Regions from separate parts of the Streptomyces qaidamensis genome, predicted to be linked through region 2. Evidence: riboswitches for the same ligand, from Rfam matches in the RefSeq annotation. Region 2 holds a riboswitch; the other holds the start of a gene.

Region 1 (11,051 bases), 4.7 Mb from region 2:
AGTACTGGTGGCGCGGCGCGAACGTGACGTGGAAGGCGAACTGCGACGCCGACTGCGGCAACGAGAGCATCAAGTACGTCACGCTGCGCGAGGAGCCGGGTCGCGGCACTCGGCTGAAGCACGGCACGCCGGAGTGCGGCGCCGCTCCCGCAGGGGCGCTGATCGTGGAGTCCGTCCCGGACAACGTCGACACCTACAGTTCCTGCGGATCGTCGGGCACCGACGCCGGGAACTTCCAGTTCACGTTCCATCCCAACCCGGCGGCGACCGGGCCGGGGCTGGGCCCGTTCGAGGCCAAGGGAGACCTGCACCAGATCGGTGGTGGGCACGGCGGCCACTTCTGGTACACGCATACCCGCGACGCCGCTCATCTCGGCGGCCCCGGCGGCCGGATGACCATCGACGGCACCTGGACTCTGGGCCGCAACGTCGAGTGGGCCCGCGTCTTCGCGCACATGCCGGACACCGGGGCGCACACCCAGCAGGCCCACTACGTGATCAAGGGCGTCGCGGGCGGTGACCGCCACCGCTACGTCAACACCCACTTCAGCAAGAACACCTGGGTCGAACTCGGCGTCTACCGCTTCACCGGCACCCCCCGGGTGGAGCTGACCAACACCACCGACGACGGCACCGCGGACGAGGACGTCGCCTGGGACGCCGTCGCCTTCCAGCCACTGGCGGGCAAGCCGAAGCACATGGTCGTCGCCATGGGCGACTCCTACACCTCCGGCGAGGGCGCCGGCGCCTACTCTCCCGAGTCCGACCGGGGCCACGGGAAGAGCAGCTGGAACGCGTGCCGACGCAGCGACAACTCCTGGCCCCGCAAGATGAAGTTGCCCGGCCAGAGCGCCGGCATCGGCGAACTGTCGAACAACAGGAGCGCCACCGTCGACTTCCTGGACGTCAGTTGCTCCGGCGCGAAAACCTCGCAGGTCACCACGGGAGACCCCACACCTTGGGGAGACATGGGCAACTACCGTGAGAAGAGCCAGATCGACTCCGGTGCCCTCAGCGCGGACACCACACTGGTGATGCTGACCATCGGCGGCAACGACGGGGACAACTTCACCGAAGCCATCACGGACTGCTACGTCATGTGGGGGACGTGTGACGCGGCCGACTACACCGGCAGGGTCGACCAGGCGGTCACGGACACCGGGACGGTCATCGGCCAGATCGCGGCCGCGGCGCCGAACGCCCAGATCGTGCTCATGGGCTACCCGCGTCTGGTCGGTGAACAGCCTTGTGTCACGGCCGACTTCGACGCCCTGAACCAGCTGGCCGACTACTTCCGGGACAAGCAGAAGGCCAAGGTGGCGGAGCTGAGCAGGACCGGGACCAGGGTGGCGTTCGCCGATGCGATACCCGCCTTCCGGGGACACGGGATCTGTGAGGGCGACGAGTGGATCAACCGTGTCGTCGCCGGCCCGAACGGTGACGGCGACTTCCACGCCGGTGACCCGGCCAACCAGGCCCCGTGCCTGCCCTGGCCCGGGGAGAACGTCTGTGCCAGCCTGGAGTCGTTCCACCCGAAGAACGCCGGTACCGCGGGCTACGCCCGGGTCATGGAACAGGAACTGGCCGGTATCGGATACAAAGGCAGCTAGTGGGACCTGACACAACCGGCGGTGCGGTGGTCACGAGGCGGGGGAACCGCCTCGTGACCACCGGCTGCCTGACCGTCCTGATCGCGCTGATCGCCGTTCTCGGCATCGTCGTTTCCTGGTTGTGGTATCGGCACTGGCATGACGGGAACGTCAACAGTGAGCGCAGGGGACAGGCACTCGCAGCGATCCTGGAGCAGGCCCATGCCAGGGCGGGTGACACGGACCGCGCGCTCGAGACGAGCGGTATCACCGACGTCGACGGCCTTACCGGCGTCATCTGGCAGCACTCCAAAGCTCCGGTCATCACCCACGATGTGTCCCACCGCGAGTTCACCGCCACGGCCGCATCATCTGCTCATTACGATGCAAAGGCCATACTTCCCGGTGGAGGATCCGGCCAGGTGACCCGCTGCTTCGTCTTCACTTTCACCCAGCACCCCGGCCAGGGGTGGACTTCGCGGGTATCCGAGCGCGACGACGACGTGTGTCGTCCGGGCGCCGAGATCGGCGGTCTGGTACGCCTCGCGCAAACGCGCATCTCCAGCATGTATGCCCAGGACCTGACGCGCGCCGGAGTGCAGAAGGCTCTGAATCCCACCGGACGGCGTTCCTTCGAGGTCAAGAGCGTGGTGCGTCAGAGGGACACGACGACCGTCTCCGTCGTCGTGTCGAGCTCGGGGGCGGCGGTCGACCAGTGCTACCGCTTCACCCGGCCCGCCCCCGGCGACGGCCAGGGCCCCGCCACCGCGGTTCCCGCGTCCTCGTGCTGACCCGGCGGCCGTGACGCACGGCGAGGCGCGGCACCCCCCGGTACTCGATGCCCTACGGCCGTGCGGCGGATCACGGGCCGAGCCAGGGCCGGACCGAGGTGAGGCCGGCCGGTGCCCTCATCGTGTCGACCGCCCCTGCGCCGCACCCCGGCTGTGAGGCATGTACTCCATCCCCGACGCGCACCTGAACGCCCTGGGCGACGTCACCGGCAGGCGCGCCCTCGAACTCGGCTGCGGCGCCGGTCAGTGGTTCACGAACCGTGAGCTCCGCCGCGCCGGGACGTGATGGCACTCCCCGCGCCGGACAGGCCCTAGCACTCGATGATGTTCACCGCCAGCCCGCCCCGGGCCGTCTCCTTGTACTTCACCGACATGTCCGCGCCGGTGTCCTTCATCGTCTTGATGACCTTGTCCAGGGACACCTTGTGGGAGCCGTCGCCGCGCATCGCCATGCGGGCGGCCGTGACGGCCTTGACCGCGGCCATGCCGTTGCGTTCGATGCAGGGGATCTGGACCAGCCCGCCGACCGGGTCGCAGGTGAGGCCGAGGTTGTGCTCCATGCCGATCTCGGCGGCGTTCTCGACCTGCTCGGGCGAGCCGCCGAGGACCTCGGCCAGGGCGCCCGCGGCCATGGAGCAGGCGGAGCCGACCTCGCCCTGGCAGCCGACCTCGGCGCCGGAGATGGAGGCGTTCTCCTTGAAGAGCATGCCGATCGCGCCCGCGGCGAGCAGGAAGCGGACCACACCCTCCTCGTCGGCGCCCGGCACGAAGTTCATGTAGTAGTGCAAAACCGCCGGGATGATGCCGGCCGCGCCGTTCGTGGGGGCGGTGACGACCCGGCCGCCGGCGGCGTTCTCCTCGTTGACCGCCATGGCGTAGAGGGTGATCCACTCCATGGCGAGGGCCAGCGGGTCGCCCTCGGAGCGCAGCTTGCGCGCGGTGTTCGCGGCCCGGCGGCGCACCTTGAGACCGCCCGGCAGGATGCCTTCCTGGGACAGTCCGCGCGCCACGCAGTCCCGCATCACCTGCCAGATCTCCAGCAGGCCTTCGCGGATCTCCTCCTCGGTGCGCCAGGCCCGCTCGTTCTCCAGCATCAGCGCGGAGATCGACAGGCCCGTCTCCTCGGTCAGGCGCAGCAGCTCGTCGCCGGTGCGGAAGGGGTACTTCAGCACGGTGTCGTCGAGTTTGATGCGGTCCGCCCCGACCGCGTCCTCGTCGACCACGAAACCGCCGCCGACCGAGTAGTACGTCTTCGTCAGCAGCTCCGCCCCGGAGGCGTCGTACGCCCGGAGCGTCATGCCGTTCGCGTGGTACGGCAGGGTCTTGCGGCGGTGCAGGACCATGTCGTCGTCGAAGGAGAACGCGATCTCGTGCTCGCTGAGCAGGTTGAGCCGGCCGCCGGTCCTGATCGCCTCCACCCGGTCGTCGGCGCTCGTGACGTCCACCGTGCGGGGCGAGTCGCCCTCCAGGCCGAGCAGCACCGCCTTGGGCGTGCCGTGGCCGTGGCCGGTCGCGCCGAGCGAGCCGTACAGCTCCGCGCGGACCGAGGCGACGGACCGCAGGAGATCCTCGTTGCGCAGCCGCCGGACGAACAGGCCGGCCGCCCGCATCGGGCCGACGGTGTGGGAGCTGGACGGGCCGATGCCGATCGAGAACAGGTCGAAGACCGAGATGGCCACGGGGAACTCCTGACTACGGGGTGGTGCAGAGGGGGCGGGTGCCGCGACCGCTTGTGGCGGGCGCGGCACCCGAAAGGTTTCTTCGTTACTTGTTCAGACCCGGGTACAGCGGGTGCTTGTCGGCCAGGGCCTTCACCCGGGCCTTGAGGGCCTGCGCGTCGTACGTCGGCTTCAGCGCCTCGGCGATGACGTCCGCGACCTCCGCGAAGTCCTCGGTGCCGAAGCCCCGGGTCGCCAGGGCCGGTGTGCCGATCCGCAGACCGGACGTCACCATCGGCGGACGCGGGTCGTTCGGGATCGCGTTCCGGTTGACGGTGATGCCCACCTCGTGGAGGCGGTCCTCGGCCTGCTGGCCGTCCAGCTCCGAGTGGCGCAGGTCGACCAGGACCAGGTGCACGTCCGTGCCGCCGGACAGGACGTCCACGCCCACGGCCCGGACGTCGTCCTTCACCAGACGCTCGGCCAGGATGCGGGCACCGTCCAGCGTACGGCGCTGGCGCTCCTTGAAGTCCTCCGAGGCGGCGACCTTGAAGGCGACCGCCTTGGCGGCGATCACGTGCTCCAGCGGGCCGCCCTGCTGACCGGGGAAGACAGCGGAGTTGATCTTCTTGGCCAGGTCGGCCGTGGAGAGGATCACACCGCCGCGCGGGCCGCCGAGGGTCTTGTGGGTCGTGGTGGTGACCACGTGCGCGTGCGGCACCGGGTTCGGGTGCAGCCCGGCCGCCACGAGCCCCGCGAAGTGGGCCATGTCGACCATCAGGTACGCGCCGACCTCGTCCGCGATCCGGCGGAACTCCGCGAAGTCCAGCTGCCGCGGGTACGCCGACCAGCCGGCGACGATCAGCTTCGGCCGGGACTCCTTCGCCAGCCGCTCGACCTCGGCCATGTCGACCCGGCCGTCCTCGCCCACGTGGTAGGCGACGACGTCGTAGAGCTTGCCGGAGAAGTTGATCTTCATGCCGTGGGTCAGGTGCCCGCCGTGCGCGAGGTTCAGGCCCATGATGGTGTCGCCCGGCTTGAGCAGCGCGAACATCGCGGCCGCGTTGGCCTGGGCGCCCGAGTGCGGCTGGACGTTGGCGTGCTCGGCGCCGAACAGCTCCTTGATGCGGTCGATCGCGATCTGCTCGACCACGTCGACGTGCTCGCAGCCGCCGTAGTAGCGGCGGCCCGGGTAGCCCTCGGCGTACTTGTTGGTGAGGACCGAGCCCTGCGCCTCCATGACCGCGACCGGCGCGAAGTTCTCCGAGGCGATCATCTCGAGCGTGGACTGCTGACGGTGCAGCTCGGCGTCGACCGCGGCGGCGACCGCGGGGTCGAGCTCGTGCAGGGGTGTGTTCAGGACGGACATACGGCTACGACTCCTCAGCCCGCGGAGAACGCGGTGTACTCGTCGGCGGAGAGCAGGTCGGCCGGCTCGTCCGTGATCCGCACCTTGAACAGCCAGCCGCCCTCGAAGGGGGCCGAGTTCACCAGCGACGGGTCGTTCACGACGTCCTCGTTGACCTCGGTGACCTCACCGGAGACGGGGGAGTACAGGTCGGACACCGACTTGGTCGACTCCAGCTCGCCGCAGGTCTCGCCGGCGGACACCGAGTCACCGACCTCGGGAAGCTGGACGAACACGACATCGCCGAGCGCGTTGGCCGCGTGCTCCGTGATGCCGACCGTCGAGACGCCGTCCTCGGCGGCCGACAGCCACTCGTGCTCCTTGCTGTAGCGCAGCTCATTGGGGTTGCTCATGGCCTGGATTCTCCTGTACGCGCGGGAGTGCTGTGGAAGGGGGACTACTGGTGAGCTGGGACGACGGGCTCGGGGGCGCTGTCGCGGCCCTCCGGCCAGTGTCTACTTCTGACGCCTGTAGAACGGCAGCGCCACGACCTCGTACGGCTCGTGACTGCCCCGGATGTCCACGCCCACGCCGGCCGAGCCGGGCGCGGCGTGTGCGGCGTCGACGTACGCCATCGCGATCGGCTTGCCGAGAGTGGGGGAGGGGGCGCCGGAGGTGACCTCGCCGACCACCTCGCCGCCGGCGACGACCGCGTACCCGGCGCGCGGCACCCGGCGGCCCTCGGCGACGAGCCCGACCAGCACGCGCGGCGGGTTCTGCTCGGCGCGGGCGGCGGCTTCGCGCAGGGCCTCGCGCCCCACGAAGTCGCCCTCCTTCTCGAACTTCACCACCCGGCCCAGCCCGGCGTCGAAGGGCGTGAGGGAGGTCGACAGCTCGTGCCCGTACAGCGGCATGCCCGCCTCCAGGCGCAGCGTGTCGCGGCAGGACAGCCCGCAGGGGACCAGGCCGACGCCCTCGCCGGCCTTGGTCAGGGCCTGCCACAACTCGACCGCGTGCTCGGGCTTCACGAACAGCTCGAAGCCGTCCTCGCCGGTGTAACCGGTCCGGGCGATCAGGGCCGGGACGCCGGCGACCGTGCCGGGCAGCCCGGCGTAGTACTTCAGGCCGTCGAGGTCGGCGTCGGTCAGGGACTTCAGGATCCCGGGCGACTGCGGCCCCTGGACGGCCAGCAGCGCGTAGGCGTCCCGGTCGTCCCGCACCTCGGCGTCGAATCCGGCGGCGCGCTCGGTCAGCGCGTCCAGGACGACCTGGGCGTTGGAGGCGTTGGCGACGACCATGTATTCGGAAGAAGCGGCCTCGGTCTCGCCGAGGCGGTAGACGATCAGGTCGTCCAGGATGCCGCCGTCGGCCCGGCAGATCATGGTGTAGCGGGCGCGGCCCGGCTTCACACCGCCGATGTTGCCCACCAGGGCGAAGTCGAGGAGGGCGCCGGCCTGCGGGCCGGTGACGGTGATCTCGCCCATGTGGGAGAGGTCGAAGAGGCCGGCCTTCGTGCGCACGGCGATGTGCTCGTCGCGCTCGGAGCCGTAGCGCAGGGGCATGTCCCAGCCGGCGAAGTCGGTCATCGTCGCGCCGAGCGAACGATGCAGGGCATCGAGCGCGGTGTGACGGAGTTCTCCTGTACTGCTCACGGGCGGTCGTCTCCAAGGGGCGATGGGGGCACCTCCCACGCGAGCGGAGCCGAGCGTGGGGGAGGGCGAGGGCGTTCCTCCCCATCTGTCATCGGAACCTGAGAGGTTCGCCATGACCGCACGGGTCCATGGCTTGCACCTTGGGTGGAGCCGCGTCCCCGTCCAGGACAGGGGGCGACCCGCTTTTCAGATGTGCCTCGCCCGCGCGGTAACGGGGCCTGAGAGATTCAAGGGAGGGACTTGCTCCTTCGGCGCCCCAGCGTTTGCGGTGCTGGGGACTCTCCCGCGCGGATTCGAACGGCCGGTATGCAGTTGGCGCGCACATCATTGCACGCATCCTTCCGGCGCGGCAGGGGGACCTTTCCCAGGAGTGCACGAGTCCCGCCCGCCGGACACGGCGACCTGTAGCAGCCCTGTTGCAGGACGAGAACGTAAATGAGAGGCCTGCGGCATTACCTTCTCTTTACACTCGGCGGGGATGGGACTCCGTACCTGGCCCCAGGGGAGGACAATCACGGTGAACAGGACCACCGCGTACGCGACGACGGGCATCGCGCTGCCCGAGCAGCCGGCCACTCCGGCCCGGGCGGTCCGCGCCCCGGCGCCGGTGCCGGTCGTCCGTGATCTGCGCGACCGCGCCGGCCGCAGCCCGCACGCGCTGCTCTTCGGCCCCCGCGACCTCGTCGTGGTCACGGGCCTGCCCGGCAGCGGCAAGTCCACGCTGATGCGGCGCAGCGTGCCGGGCCGGCGCATCGACTCCCAGGACACCCGTGACCGCTGGGCCCGCCGCATGCCGCGCGCCCTGCCGTACGCGCTCTACCGCCCGCTCGTCCGCCTCGCCCACTACGCCGGGCTGCGCCGCGCCCTGCGCACCGGCGAGGGCGTCGTCGTGCACGACTGCGGCACCCAGGCCTGGGTCCGCCGCTGGCTCGCCCGCGAGGCCCGCCGCCGGGGCGGCACGCTCCACCTGCTCCTGCTCGACGTCACCCCCGAGCAGGCCCTGGCCGGCCAGCGCGACCGGGGCCGCGGCGTCTCGCGCTACGCGTTCCTGCGCCACCGCGCGGCCAGTACCCGACTCCTGCGCGCGGTCGAACGCGGCGCCCTCCCCTCCGGCTGCGGCTCGGCCGTCCTCGCCGACCGCGACGCGGCGAACACGCTCCAGAGAATCGGCTTCACGGGCTGAGCCGCCTTCGCCGTCCACAGGCCGGCCACGGTCATGCCCAGCGACATGCGTCAGCCGTTAGCCTTTGAGCCACAGCAGTGGTTCCAGGCAGGCGGTAGGCAGATGGACATCCCGGCGGGCTTCTCCGCGGACTTCCCGGCGCAGACGCAGACCCACCCGCACGGCGGTTGGCCCGGCAACGAGCTGGAGGAGGTGCTCTCGGCCTCCCTCGGCGCCGGACCCGCGGCCGGCGGGCGGATCGTCGAGGTGCTCGGCCGGAGCTTCGTGTGGATTCCGCTGCCCAGCGGCGGCGGCCCGCACAGCGGCCCCCTCGACCTGCCCGGCATCGAGATGGACGGCCAGGCGTTCGTGCCGGTGTTCAGCTCCGAGGAGCAGTTCCGGCAGGTCGTCGGCTCCCACATGTCGTACACCATCGCGCCCGCCGTGGAGTTCGCCCGCGGCCTGCCCCCGCACGCCGGCATCGCCGTCAACCCGGGTGGCGTGGTCGGTATCCCGCTCCCGCCGCCCGCGGTGGCCGAGCTGTGCCGGGCCGGCCGGACCCCGCTGGACGGCCCGGCGAGCGGCGGCCGGGTCCGCCTCTTCGAGCCGGACTGGCAGGAGGACCCGGTGGACTTCCTCGCCGCCGCCTCCGCGGAGTTCGAGGCGACCGGAGTCGTCGCCTCGGCCCGCCGCTGCCTCGCGGCCATCGAAACCGCCGACCCGGTGATGTTCGTCGGCGTCGAACTCTCCCAGTGGGAAGGTGACCTGCGCGCCCTCCCCCTGGACGCCCTCACCCGTGCCGTCAGCGCCGTCCCGGCCCCCTGGCCGGTCAACCTCGTCCTCCTGGACGTGGCCGAGGACCCGGTGGGCGCCTGGATGCGGGACCGGGTCCGGCCCTTCTACCAGCGGTAGGGCAGCCCGCTCAGGGGCGCGAGGAACGGCGCGATCAACCACACACGACCCGCACCCGCCCGACGGCGTCAAACCCCGGGCTCCCCTGCGGGCTTAAGCTAGGGCACCGTCGAGGCGTTGTACGAAGGGGCGGTAAAGGTGAGCGCGAGCGGCACGGCCGCGGCCGGACAGGTCGAGCACATGCTGCGCCAGGTCACGCCCGGGCGTTACGACGCCTACGAGGCTCTCCTGCGCGCGCTCGCGACCCCGCACACCGGCCAGATCTGGATGCTCCTGTGGCACGGCCAGGCCGGCTCCCCGGACGCCCAGTACGGAAACATGGACGTCGACGGCTTTGGCTACGCCCCCTGCGTGACCTCCGCCCAGGAGCTCTCCGCCAGTGGCTGGAACCGCTCCTACGAGGTGGTCGACGGCGTCGACGTCGCCCGTGCGCTCTACCCCGACCACTACGGCCTCTGGCTCAACCCGCACGCCCCCGGCGGCGGCGTCGGCATCCCCTGGCTCGACCTGCGCCGAATCGCCACCGGCCTGGACCGCCAGCCCGCTGGCCCCCTGCGGCTGTCCGAACCCGCCATCGAGATCCCGCAGTTCTACGCCCTGCTCGCGCAGAACGCCCATCGCACCCCGGCGGTCCGCTCGCTGCGCCGCGCCTGGGTGCAGCCCGCGCTCGGGGCGCCGTACCTCGCCATCGGACTGGATGTGTACGACACTTCGCCGCCGGCCGTGGACTCCGTGCGCGCGATGATGCAGCAGTCCCTCGGCGCCGTGCCGGACGGGCTCCCCGTGTCGACCGTCGCCATGTCCGACGAGCACGACCCGGTCGCCATGTGGCTGCGCGCGACGGCGCGACCCTTCTACGACCGCGAGGCCCACGCCACCGCACCCGTCCAGGCCCCGGCCTCCGGCTACGGATACCCGCCGGCCCAAGGCCGGTACTGACCGGCCGGAAGCCACCCTCCGCGGCCTCTCCCGCACCACCCTCCGAACGTGACGGTCATTCAGCTCTGCGCGCGTAGATCGGGGCAGGTTGATCGCCTATGTCCTAAAATGCCCTTGTCCTCGCGCGTCCGACCCGTGTTACCCGCTGTCCGGATAACGGAACTCCCCAGACAGCATCACGTTTACGCATCCTTTCACCGCCAAGTCTGGCAACTGATCGCCAAAGCGTTGAAGACTCCCGGCAAGACACGGGCCGGGTCGGTCTCGTGTACGAGACAAACAAAACCGCTACAGCGGCAGCCAGGGGCTCGGCGATCGCCGGCCCGAGAGGGGTCAATCGCACCGTGACCGCACCGATCGAGACCACCGGGGCGGAAGCCGGAGCACAGCCCGAGGCCGTGCTCTCCGGGGTCAAGAAGAGCCAGATCGAAGGGCGTTCGCTCAGCCAGATCGCCTGGATGCGCTTCAAGCGGGACAAGGTGGCGATGGCGGGAGGCGTCGTCGTCATCCTGCTCGTGCTGATGGCGGTGTTCTCCAAGCCGATCCAGTGGATCTTCAACCTCGATCCCAACGAGTTCAACCAGGACCTCATCGACCCCGCGTTGCTCGCGCCCAAGGGCGGCTGGGGAGGCATGAGTTGGGACCACCCGCTCGGCGTGGACCCTCAGTACGGCCGGGACATGCTCGCCCGCATCATCGACGGCTCCTGGGTCTCCCTGCTGGTCGCGGGCGGCGCCACGCTGCTGTCCGTGTGCATCGGCACCGTGCTCGGTGTCGTCGCCGGCTACTACGGCGGCTGGATCGACAGCGTCATCAGCAGGCTGATGGACACCTTCCTGGCCTTCCCCCTGCTGCTGTTCGCCATCTCGATCTCCGCCTCCGTGCAGGACGGGTTCTTCGGCCTCGAAGGCCTGCCGCTGCGCATCTGCGTGCTGATCTTCGTGATCGGCTTCTTCAGCTGGCCGTACATCGGCCGCATCGTGCGCGCCCAGACGATGAC
Region 2 (11,051 bases):
TCCCCGGGACGGTCACGGACATCGCGGCGGACGACGCGATGGCGCCGGTCCGCGTCACGGTCGAGGGCGGCGAACTGACCGCCGCGATCACCAGGGACGCGGCGGACGACCTGGCCCTGTCCCCCGGCGCCCCGTCGTCGCCCTGATCAAGGCGACCGAGGTGTCACTCGCCATCCCGTGACGCGCCGGGAGACGGCGAGAGGGGCCCCGCACCGCGGAGCCCCTCCCCTGTGACCGGTCGGCCGATCAGTCCTCGTACGCGTCCAGCGGCGGGCAGGAGCACACCAGGTTCCGGTCGCCGTAGGCCTGGTCGATGCGGCGCACCGGCGGCCAGTACTTGTCGGCGGTCGACATCCCGGCCGGGAAGACGGCCTCCTCACGGCTGTAGGCGTGCTCCCACTCCCCGGCGAGCGCGCCGGCGGTGTGCGGGGCGCCGCGCAGCGGGTTGTCGTCCGCGGGCCACTCTCCGGAGCCGACCTTCTCGATCTCCGCGCGGATGGCGATCATCGCCTCGCAGAAGCGGTCCAGCTCGGCCAGGTCCTCCGACTCGGTCGGCTCGATCATCAGCGTCCCGGCCACCGGGAACGACATGGTCGGCGCGTGGAAGCCGTAGTCGATCAGCCGCTTGGCGATGTCGTCGACGCTCACGCCGGTCGCCTTGGTCAGCGGCCGCAGGTCGATGATGCACTCGTGGGCGACGAGCCCGCCGGGACCGGTGTAGAGCACCGGGTAGTGCGGCTCCAGCCGCTTGGCGATGTAGTTGGCGCTGAGCACGGCCACCTGCGTGGCCCGCTTCAGCCCCTCACCGCCCATGAGCCTGACGTACGCCCACGAGATGGGCAGGATGCCGGCCGAGCCCCAGGGAGCCGCCGAGATGGGGCCGACGCCCGTCTCCGGGCCGGCCTCGGGCTGCAGCGGGTGGTTCGGCAGGTAGGGCGCGAGGTGCTCGCGCACCGCGACCGGGCCGACGCCGGGACCGCCGCCGCCGTGCGGGATGCAGAAGGTCTTGTGCAGGTTCAGGTGCGAGACGTCGCCGCCGAAGTGCCCCGGCTTGGCGAGCCCGACGAGCGCGTTGAGGTTGGCCCCGTCGACGTAGACCTGGCCGCCCGCCTCGTGCACCTGAGCACAGATGTCGGCCACGTGCTCCTCGAACACACCGTGGGTGGACGGGTAGGTGATCATCAGCACGGCCAGTTCGCCGCGGTACTGCTCGATCTTCGCCCGCAGGTCCTCCACGTCGATCTCGCCGTCCCCGGCGGTCTTCACGACGACGACCTTCATGCCCGCCATCACCGCGCTGGCGGCGTTGGTGCCGTGCGCGGACGACGGGATCAGGCACACGGTGCGCTGCTCGTCCCCGTTGGCCCGGTGGTACCCGCGGACGGCGAGCAGTCCGGCCAGCTCGCCCTGGGACCCGGCGTTCGGCTGGAGGGACACCTTGTCGTAGCCGGTGACCTCGGCGAGCCGGTCCTCCAGCTCGTGGATGAGGGTGAGGTAGCCCCCGGCCTGCTCGGCGGGCGCGAAGGGGTGCAGCTGCCCGAACTCGGGCCAGGTGACCGGCTCCATCTCGGTCGTCGCGTTGAGCTTCATGGTGCAGGAGCCCAGCGGGATCATGCCCCGGTCGAGCGCGTAGTCGCGGTCGGCCAACCTGCGCAGGTAGCGCAGCATGGCGGTCTCGGAGCGGTGCTGGTGGAAGACGGGGTGCGTCAGGTAGTCGTCGGTCCGCAGCAGGGTGTCCGGGAGGCTTTCGTCCGTGGCCGCGTCCAGCGCCTCGATGACGCCCTCGACCCCGAAGGCGGCCCACACGGCACGCACCTGGGCCCGCGTCGTGGTCTCGTCGCAGGCGATCGAGACGTGATCGGCGTCGACGAGGCGCAGGTTGACCCCGTTGTCACGGGCTGCGGCCACGGCCTCGGCGGCCCGGCCCTCGACGCGCACGGTCAGGGTGTCGAAGTAGGAGCCGTGCACGACCTCGACCCCGCCGTGCGCGAGCCCGGCGGCGAGGACGGTGGCGTACCGGTGGGTGCGCCGCGCGATGCCCTTCAGGCCCTCCGGACCGTGGTAGACGGCGTACATGCCGGCCATGACGGCGAGCAGCACCTGCGCGGTGCAGATGTTGCTGGTCGCCTTCTCACGGCGGATGTGCTGCTCACGCGTCTGCAACGCCAGCCGGTAGGCCTTGTTCCCGTCGGCGTCCACGGACACGCCGACGAGCCGCCCGGGCAGGCTGCGCGCCATCTTGTCCTGGACCGCCATGTATCCGGCGTGCGGTCCGCCGAAGCCCATGGGCACGCCGAAGCGCTGCGTCGTCCCGACGGCGATGTCCGCCCCGAGCTCGCCGGGCGACTTCAGCAGGGTCAGCGCCAGCAGGTCGGCGGCGACGGTGACGAGCGCCCCGAGTTCGTGCGCCCCGTCGATGACCGGCTTGATGTCCCGCACGGCACCGGAGGCGCCGGGGTACTGGATCAGTACGCCGTTGATCTCGCGCTCGGCGATCTCGGCGGGGATGCCCTCGCTGAGGTCGGCGACGACGACCTCGACTCCGGTCGGTTCGGCGCGGGTCCGGATCACGGCGATGGTCTGCGGAAGCGTGTCCGCGTCGATCAGGAACAGGCCCTTCTTGTTCTTGCCCAGCCGCCGCGACAGCGCCATGGCCTCGGCGGCCGCGGTGCCCTCGTCGAGCAGGGAGGCACCGGAGGTCGGCAGTCCGGTCAGCTCGGCGACCATCGTCTGGAAGTTGAGCAGCGCCTCGAGCCGGCCCTGCGAGATCTCCGGCTGGTACGGCGTGTAGGCCGTGTACCAGGACGGGTTCTCCATGACGTTGCGCATGATGACGGGCGGCGTGAACGTGCCGTAGTAGCCGAGGCCGATCATGGAGCCGAGGACCTCGTTGCGGTCGGCGAGGGAGCGCAGCTCGGCGATCACCTCGGCCTCGCTGCGGGCGCCGGGAAGATCCAGCGCCTCGGCACTCTTGATCACGGCCGGGACCGCGGCGGCCGTGAGCTCGTCCAGCGAGCCGTAGCCGACGTGCGCGAGCATCTTGGCGCAGGCCTCGTGGTCGGGGCCGATGTGGCGCTGCTCGAAGGGGACTGCCTCTTCGAGCTCGGAGAGCGGAATGCGGTGGGCGGTCATTACGGAGGCCTCCTGGTCGACACGACCTGCGAGGGGCACCACGGCACGGGTACCCGGACGGCCTCCCCCTCTGTCATCTCAACCTGAGAGCTTCACCGGATCGCCCGAAGGCCTCCGGCTTTCACCGTCGGTGAGAGCGGAAGCCGTCGACACCCGCCCTGCTTTCCAGAGTGACCTCGTCCGTGCGGTACGTGAGCCTGAGAGATTCCGGGGAGGATTTGCTCCTTCGGCGCCTCCGATGGTGTCCGGAGGACTCTCCCGCACGGGGTCAACAGCCGCTGCCAGCGTACCAGCGAGGTCAACGCACGAACCTTCGAGTGGCCGCATCCCCACTTGTACCGTTTTGTAGTGTTTACGGATGAGGTGCGACCATGTGGAGGGCCCGTGCGAACCGATATCGATCCGCGCAACCTGATCGGCCGCAAGGCGTTCGACCGCAACGGGACCAGGATCGGCACCATCGACGAGGTCTACCTCGACGACGCCACCGGCGAGCCGGAGTGGGCGGCCATACGGACCGGCCTGTTCAGCAGGGACGCTTTCGTCCCTCTGGAGCCCAGTGAACTGATCGAGGGCGCCCTGCACGTGCCCTTCGAACGCGCCCTGATCAAGGACGCCCCCGACTTCGGGGTGGGCCGCCACCTCTCCCCGGACCAGGAGCTGCAGCTCTACCACCACTACGGTCTCGACGTCGCCGCCCCGCCCCCGCTGCCGGACCACGACTTCGGCAAGCTGGCGGGCACCGACGAGACGGCCTGAGCCCCCGCCCCGGGTGCTTCGCTTCCTCCTTCGGGCCCTCGTAACACCAACGGCAGCGGATCCGCCGCCTGCAGATCCGGGTCGTCGACCCGGAAGGTCCGCACGCGCCCAGGCGCCGAGGAGGGCGTCTCGAACCGTACGGTGACCCGCCCCAGACCGCTGCCCTGCACCCATCCGTGCCCGAACTCGGTGTGCCGCACGTCGTGGCCGGCGGGCCACCGCCGCTCGGCGAGCGACGGCTGCACCTCGGCCGGCGCCACGGCGTGCTCCTCGGCCGGGCCCTCCGCGACCGCCCGCTCCCCCGCCGCCTGCGCGAACAGGTCCTCCTGGGTGTAGTCGGCGAGCCCGCTGACGCCCACCCCGAGGAGCCGCACCCCGCCGGTCGTGTCGACCGAGTCCAGCAGTCTGGCCGCCGCCTCGCGGATCACTGCGGGATCGTCCGTGGGCCCGCGCAGCGTCTCGGAGCGGGTGAGCGTCGAGAAGTCGTACCGCCGCACCTTCAGCACGATCGTCCGCCCGGACAGCCCTGCCCCGCGCAGCCGCCGCACGCACCGCTCGGCGAGCCGCTGCACCTCCAGCCCGACCCGCATCCGGTCGTGGATGTCGACGTCGTAGGTGTCCTCGACCGACACCGACTTCGCCTCGCGCTCCGCCACGACGGGCCTGTCGTCGCGCGCCAGCGCCATGGCGTACAGCCCGTGCCCGTGCGCCTTCCCCAGCAGCCGGACCAGTTCGTCCTCGCCCGCCTCGACGATCTCCTCGACCGTGGTGATCCCGGCCCGCCTCAGATGGTCACCCGTGGCCGGCCCCACCCCCGGCAGCGTCCGCACCGACATCGGCCCGAGCATGGCCCGCTCCGTCCCCGGCTCGATCACCACCAGCCCGTCGGGCTTGGCCTCCTCCGAGGCGATCTTCGCGAGCATCTTGGAGGCGGCGAGGCCCACCGACCCGGTGAGCCCCGTGACGGCGCGTATGTCCGCGCGCAGCTTCACCCCGGCCAGCCGCGCCGACCGCTCGTCCCAGGCCACGTCGCCGGCCTCCAGGTCCACGAACGCCTCGTCCAGGCTCAGCGGCTCCACCAGCGGCGACAGCGCCCGCAGCAGCTCCATCACCCGCTCGCTGATCGACCGGTAGAAATCGAAGCGCGGAACGAGATACGCGGCGTTCGGCGCGAGCCGCCGGGCCTGCCCCATGGGCATCGCCGAATGCACCCCGAAGACCCGCGCCTCGTACGACGCGGTCGCCACAACGCCCCGGGGCCCGAGCCCTCCCACCACCACGGCCTTACCGCGCAGACTCGGCTTGGACGCCTGCTCCACCGAGGCGAAGAAGGCATCCATGTCGAGATGCAGGATCGTGGGCGCGGTTCTCACACTCCGATGCTGCCCCATGCCACTGACAACGCCCCGCGCGACCGCCCTGCACGCCCCACGGGAAACCGCTTACGCTCCGGTGCGGAAACGTCCCGCCTCCTGCGTTCGCGTGCGGTCCTGCGCTGCCGGAGGGCTCAGACGGCCCGGTTCCGCCGACGCGCCAGCTCGTCCGCAGGATTGGGGCCGACCAGGGTCTCGCCGGTGTCGATCCGCTCGCCGTGCAGCTGAGACAGCGCGCTCTCGACGTCCCGCCACACCACACCCACGGCGATCCCGAACACACCCTGGCCACCTTGGAGCAGGGCATGGACCTCGTCGGGCGAGGTGCACTCGTAGACCGTCGCGCCGTCGCTCATCAGCGTCATGCGCTCCAGATCACTGAAACCGCGTTCCCGGAGGTGGTGGACGGCCGTACGGATGTTCTGCAGCGACACCCCGGTGTCGAGGAACCGCTTGACGATCTTCAGGACGACCACGTCCCGGAAGCTGTACAGCCGCTGCGTCCCGGACCCGTAGGCGGGCCGCACACTCGGCTCGACGAGCCCCGTGCGGGCCCAGTAGTCCAACTGCCGGTAGGTGATACCGGCGGCCGCACAGGCCGTGGGGCCGCGATAGCCGATCTGCTCGGACGCCATGGACGTCGTCCCTCCGCTGCTCGGCACCGCTGTCGGTCGCTGCGGAGCGTGCTCGGCCGCGCCTCCGGGCTGGGGGCATCCCCCGCCCGGGAGGGGCCGGGAGCCGGGGGGAGGGTACGGACCGCTCGCCCTGAGACTGCGCTCGGGGCCGCCCCCAGCCGTACCGTCGCCGCTGCTTCTCACGCCGACCTCCGTCCTTGACCTGCCTTCTCGACGGTAGGCAGTCACCAGGGGTGCGTCAACGATCGCCACACTCGCCACGCCGAGTGATAATCACCCTGAGAGTGGTTTCCCGTGCCCCACCGCGGGGAAAGGCTAGCCGAATGTGTCCGGCGCGAGCCGTGTGACGCTCTCACTCGCCACCGGCACATGCGGGCATTTTGACCCGTCACACATACGGCGGGCGGCCCTACCACGGACCACGTCGTCCGCCGGGCCGCCCACACGCCTTCTCAGGCCGCTGCCCCTGCCGAGGCACTCACTGGCTGCTGCTGCCGAAGTCCTCCGGGGAGATCTGGTCGAGGAACTCGCGGAACTTCTCCACCTCGTCCTCCTGCTCGTCCGGAATCGCGATGCCGGCGTCGTCGAGCACCGTGTCACTGCCGTAGATCGGCGTCCCGGTGCGCAGCGCGAGTGCTATGGCGTCGGACGGGCGGGCGCTCACCTCGACGCCGCTCGCGAAGACCAGCTCCGCGTAGAAGACGCCCTCACGCAGGTCCGTGATGCGCACTTCCGTGAGCTCCTGGCCGACGGCTTCCAGCACGTCCTTGAACAGGTCGTGAGTCAGCGGCCGCGCGGGAGCCATGCCCTGCTGGGCGAAGGCGATCGCGGTCGCCTCCCCCGGCCCGATCCAGATGGGGAGGTAACGGTCGCCTCCCACTTCACGCAGCAGCACGATCGGTTGGTTGGAGGGCATTTCGACCCGGACACCTACGACATCGAGCTCGTTCACACAGCAACCCTAGGCCGTGCTCGGGACGTTTGGGTAGTCGGGCCGGTATCGGGCGCCTGATCCGGCTCCCTGCGCGCGACCTCCTCAGGGCAGCCGCACGCCGAGGGCCGTCCGCACCAGCGCGGCGTGCAGCTTCACCGTGAGCCCCGCCAGCTCCTTGGTGCGGGCCTCGGCATGAGCCCTGGTCTGCGGGTTGCGGTGCCGCCTCAACGGGGCCACCACCTGGTCCACGAGCCCGGCCTCACGGTCCGCGGCTGCCTTCATGGCCCGCAGGTGCCGCGGCTCGATCCCGAACCGTCCGAGCTCGATGACGAGGAGGGCGACGGTGACCGCCTCGGCGTCATAGGCCCCGTCCTCCAGTGGGGTGAGGAGACCGTAGGACTCCCACTCCTTGAGCTCCTGCTCGTCGACACCCGCGGCGGAGAGCAGCTCCTCACGCCCGATCCTGGCCGCTGTGGGCCCCTCGGGCGGCTCGGCAGCGGATTCTCCGTCCCGCTGACGGCCCACGGCCGGCAGCGGTACGGCCTCACCGCGCTCCATGGCCGACAGGTGCTCCCGGATCACCTTCAGGGGCAGATAGTGATCCCGCTGCATCCTCAGGACGTGACCGAGGCGCTCGACGTCATGGGCGCTGAACTTGCGGTACCCCGACGGGGTCCGCTGCGGCTCGATGAGCCCTTCCGACTCCAGGAAGCGGATCTTGGAGATGGTCACTTCGGGGAACTCGTCGCGCAGCGCGTTCAGCACCGCGCCGATGCTCATCAGCCCACTGTCCGTGGCGGCGGCGCCGTGCCCGGCACCGCCGCTCGGTTTTTGCAGCATGGACCTTCCCTGACGGATGGACCCTCGCTGGGGTCTGCCGGGACGGAGCCCGGTCAGTAGCCCCGCTGGCTAGCGTAGAAGACCAGCCGGTACTTGCCGATCTGCACCTCGTCGCCGTTGTTCAGAGCGACCTGGTCGATCCGCTCGCGGTTCACGTACGTGCCGTTCAGGCTGCCCACGTCGGCCACCGTGAACGAACCGTCCTGACCGCGGCGGAACTCCACGTGGCGTCGGGACACCGTCACGTCGTCCAGGAAGATGTCGCTCTGCGGATGCCGGCCCGCCGTGGTCAGATCGCCGTCCAGCAGGAAGCGGCTGCCCGAATTCGGGCCGCGGCGCACCACCAGGAGCGCCGAACCCAGGGGCAGTGCCTCGACGGCGGCCTGAGCCTCCGGGGACAGGGTCGGCATCGGCGTCTGGCCGGTGGTCTCGCTGTCGTAGGCCTCGAGACCGGAGATGGAGATCGTGGAGGTCGTCTCGGACGGACGCTCCGGCGTCGCCCCCGCCCGCAGCGGCGCACCGCAGTTGGAGCAGAAACGGCTGTTCTCCGCGTTGCGGTTACCGCACCTCGTACACACCAGGGCCGACATCGGATCCTCCTGCCGCGGCTGCCCACCGGGGGCGTTGGACGCATACGGGTCGGAAAACCCTCCACCCGCACTTGAGGTTGACGGTTGCCCGAAACCTATGCCGCCGGGCTGCGCAGGGTCAACCGACGGCGCGCCCTGACCACCGGAAACATCGCCGCCCGGGCCGCCGACCTGGTCCCGGAACAGCGGCCGCTGGCCCTCCGCGTCAGGCTGTGCGCGATGGCGGGCGGTCGCATTGTCGCTGCCCTCTCGCGCGCTCTTGCCGAACAACTTCGCAAACAACTTCACGGGCGATTCCCCTTGACCGAAACAGACCCGCCCGTGGGGCAGGACGAACCCTGACTGAACACTCTGGCCGACCCGGACATCCTGACAACGTCCGTCTGCACCAGACAGTTTCCACCACGCACCGCCCATTCGGTGCGCCGACCCCCCGCAACCTCATGCCCTCGCCCGACGCCGCCCATGCACCCCCGGTTCACTGCGAGGACGACCGAGCGTAGTCAGGCCGCTTCGCTGCTCGCAAGGCGTCCACCACGATGTCGGTGGACCGCTCGATCGTGACGGTGGCCTGTTCCTTCTCGAGAGTCTGCACCACGCCTCCGGGGATGTTGAGCGCCGGCTCCAGGTCCTGCGGCTTGCCGATGACCTTGAAACGATAGGGCGCGTTGATCTTGTTCCCGTCGACGCTCACGCCCTTGCCGGAGTCGGCGAGATAGGTGCCGGCGACGACCCTGACGCCGTTGACCTGAATCGCCTCCGCGCCCGCGGCGCGCAGCTCCTGGATCGCGTCGAGCAGCATGTCCGCCTCGACCGTCCCCTTCGTGTCCACGATCGTCATGGTGATGCCGGGCCCCTGCGCGGCCACCGTGCCCGCCAGGATGCCGAGTTGCCTCTCCTTCTCGATCGTCTGCTTCCTGGCCTCCTCGGCCTGGTCCGAGCTGTTCTCCAGCTCGTCGCGCTGCTGCTCGAGACCCCGCTTCTCGTCCTCAAGACGCTGAGTACGGTCATCCAGTTCATCGAGGATGCGGACAAGATCTTCCTGCCGCGCACCCCGCAGGGCGCTGTCGCTGTCGCTGTTCGAGGCCACCTGCACGGCCAGCCCGAACCCCAGACCGAACAACAGCACCGCGACGATGAGTTGGGCCCGGGTGACACGCGGCGGCCACAGCCCCTTCACCAGCCGCTGCCGGCCGGTCAGCCGCGGCCCGGGGTCCGGCTGCGGTTCCGGTACCTGCTCGGGCTCCGGCTCCTTCGGCGCCTCCTCGGCGGCAGGCGCCGCCGCGGGCATCTCCTGAGGCAGTTCCTTGCGCAGCCTGTTCCCGGACTCGCCGCCGCCGTCGCGCGTGTCGCCCCGGTCCTCGGCGGTCTTCTCGTCGTGATCGCTCATCCGCCTCACGCCCGGAACACGTGCCGGCGGATCGCCGCGGCGTTGGAGAAGATCCGGATGCCGAGGACGACCACCACACCGGTGGACAGCTGGGCGCCCACGCCCAGCTTGTCGCCCAGGAACACGATCAACGCGGCCACGACGACGTTCGACAGGAACGACACCACGAAGACCTTGTCGTCGAAGATGCCGTCGAGCATGGCCCGCAGGCCGCCGAAAACGGCGTCGAGCGCCGCCACGACAGCGATCGGCAGATAAGGCTCGACCACCGCCGGAACCTCAGGCCGGACCAACAGGCCGGCCACGACTCCCACGACGAGGCCCAGTACGGCGATCACGATGTGCCCTTCTCACTCTTCTCAACGCTCGGCTGTGCTGTACGTACGGTCACACTCGGTGCGGCAGGCAGCCGGAGGTCGTCCTCCACGGAGATGCCTGTCCTGATGCCGTAGCTCTCCTGCAGCGCATTCAGATACAACCCGTCCGCGCTGTTCTGGAACCGCGTGCTCAGCCGCTGTCCGTCCCCCACCGCCAGCACCGTGTACGGCGGCACCAGCGGCTTGTTGTCGACCAGTATGGCGTCACCGGCGGCCCTGATCGCGGACAGCGCCGTCAGCCGCTGTCCGTTGATCGAGACGGCCTCGGCACCCGACTCCCACAACCCGTTCACCACGCGCTGCATGTCCCGGTCCCGCACCCGGCCGGTGTCGGAGAACCCGGAGGTCTCGCGCGGGTCGCCGTCGCCGCCCGTGGCGGCTTCCTTGGCGTCGTTCACCACGAGCTTCACGCCGGGGCCGTGCACCGCGACCGCGCCCGACAGGATGCCCGCCAGGTCGGAGTCCGCGCTGCCGCCGCTGTTCCTCAGCGCCTCGCGCTGCCGTGCGCTCACGTCCGCGCGCAGCTCGTCGACGGAGTCCTCCAGCTTGTCGGCCGCGTCCGTCTCCCGGTCGATGCGGTCGACGAGCTCTTCCCGCTCCTTGGCGACGACCGGAGCCGCGACCCGCGCCTGCGCCGCTCCGAGGGTCACGACGAGCGCCGCGAGCACCAGTCCGGCGGCGAGCCCCAGCTTCGCCCGGAGCGTCTTCGGCATGCCGCTGTCTCCCGCGGCCTTCTTGCGCGCCGCGGCCTCGGCATATCCGTCGTCGAGGCTGTGGTCCATGACGTTGGTCAGCAACGACATGGACGCATCCGGGCGCCGGGGCCGCGCGGGTGTGCTCCGAATGGGGGGTTGCTGCGGCATGCCGCACATCGTCGCACGTCGCGAGCACTACCTCCGAACGGCCCCACCGGCGTGCCGGACAGGCCCCGTTGGGACACGTGTCCGGCACGCACGCGTGCAGCCCGTTCTACCGGCCGGCGCTGTCCACGACCGCCGACCATTCGTCCAGCAGCGCCTGC

The links. Region 2 has a riboswitch for glycine ahead of gcvP (aminomethyl-transferring glycine dehydrogenase). Riboswitches for the same ligand answer to the same signal wherever they lie in the genome.
Region 1: it holds a riboswitch for glycine, as region 2 does, so the genes downstream of both, gcvT (glycine cleavage system aminomethyltransferase GcvT) here and gcvP (aminomethyl-transferring glycine dehydrogenase) in region 2, are expected to answer to the same signal.

Annotation. Positions count from the first base shown of each region.
Region 1 covers NZ_CP015098.1:6,265,764-6,276,814, forward strand. The annotation lists gene A4E84_RS27955 (SGNH/GDSL hydrolase family protein) at 1-1,610, shown strand, start outside; gene A4E84_RS27960 (hypothetical protein) at 1,664-2,380, shown strand; partial or broken gene A4E84_RS45265 (class I SAM-dependent methyltransferase) at 2,520-2,630, shown strand; gene A4E84_RS27965 (L-serine ammonia-lyase) at 2,692-4,059, opposite strand; gene glyA (serine hydroxymethyltransferase) at 4,145-5,407, opposite strand; gene gcvH (glycine cleavage system protein GcvH) at 5,422-5,799, opposite strand; gene gcvT (glycine cleavage system aminomethyltransferase GcvT) at 5,902-7,038, opposite strand; glycine riboswitch at 7,114-7,234, opposite strand; glycine riboswitch at 7,235-7,334, opposite strand; gene A4E84_RS27985 (AAA family ATPase) at 7,556-8,221, shown strand; gene A4E84_RS27990 (enhanced serine sensitivity protein SseB) at 8,324-9,112, shown strand; gene A4E84_RS27995 (enhanced serine sensitivity protein SseB C-terminal domain-containing protein) at 9,251-10,051, shown strand; gene A4E84_RS28000 (ABC transporter permease) at 10,396-11,051, shown strand, end outside.
Region 2 covers NZ_CP015098.1:1,564,239-1,575,289, forward strand. The annotation lists partial or broken gene A4E84_RS06740 (TOBE domain-containing protein) at 1-181, shown strand, start outside; gene gcvP (aminomethyl-transferring glycine dehydrogenase) at 247-3,132, opposite strand; glycine riboswitch at 3,308-3,403, opposite strand; gene A4E84_RS06750 (PRC-barrel domain-containing protein) at 3,517-3,891, shown strand; gene A4E84_RS06755 (DNA polymerase IV) at 3,810-5,264, opposite strand; gene A4E84_RS06760 (MerR family transcriptional regulator) at 5,399-6,082, opposite strand; gene A4E84_RS06765 (bifunctional nuclease family protein) at 6,378-6,851, opposite strand; gene ftsR (transcriptional regulator FtsR) at 6,936-7,673, opposite strand; gene A4E84_RS40425 (FHA domain-containing protein) at 7,727-8,680, opposite strand; gene A4E84_RS06780 (DUF881 domain-containing protein) at 8,742-9,653, opposite strand; gene A4E84_RS06785 (small basic family protein) at 9,659-9,991, opposite strand; gene A4E84_RS06790 (DUF881 domain-containing protein) at 9,988-10,902, opposite strand; gene A4E84_RS06795 (mannose-1-phosphate guanyltransferase) at 11,000-11,051, opposite strand, start outside.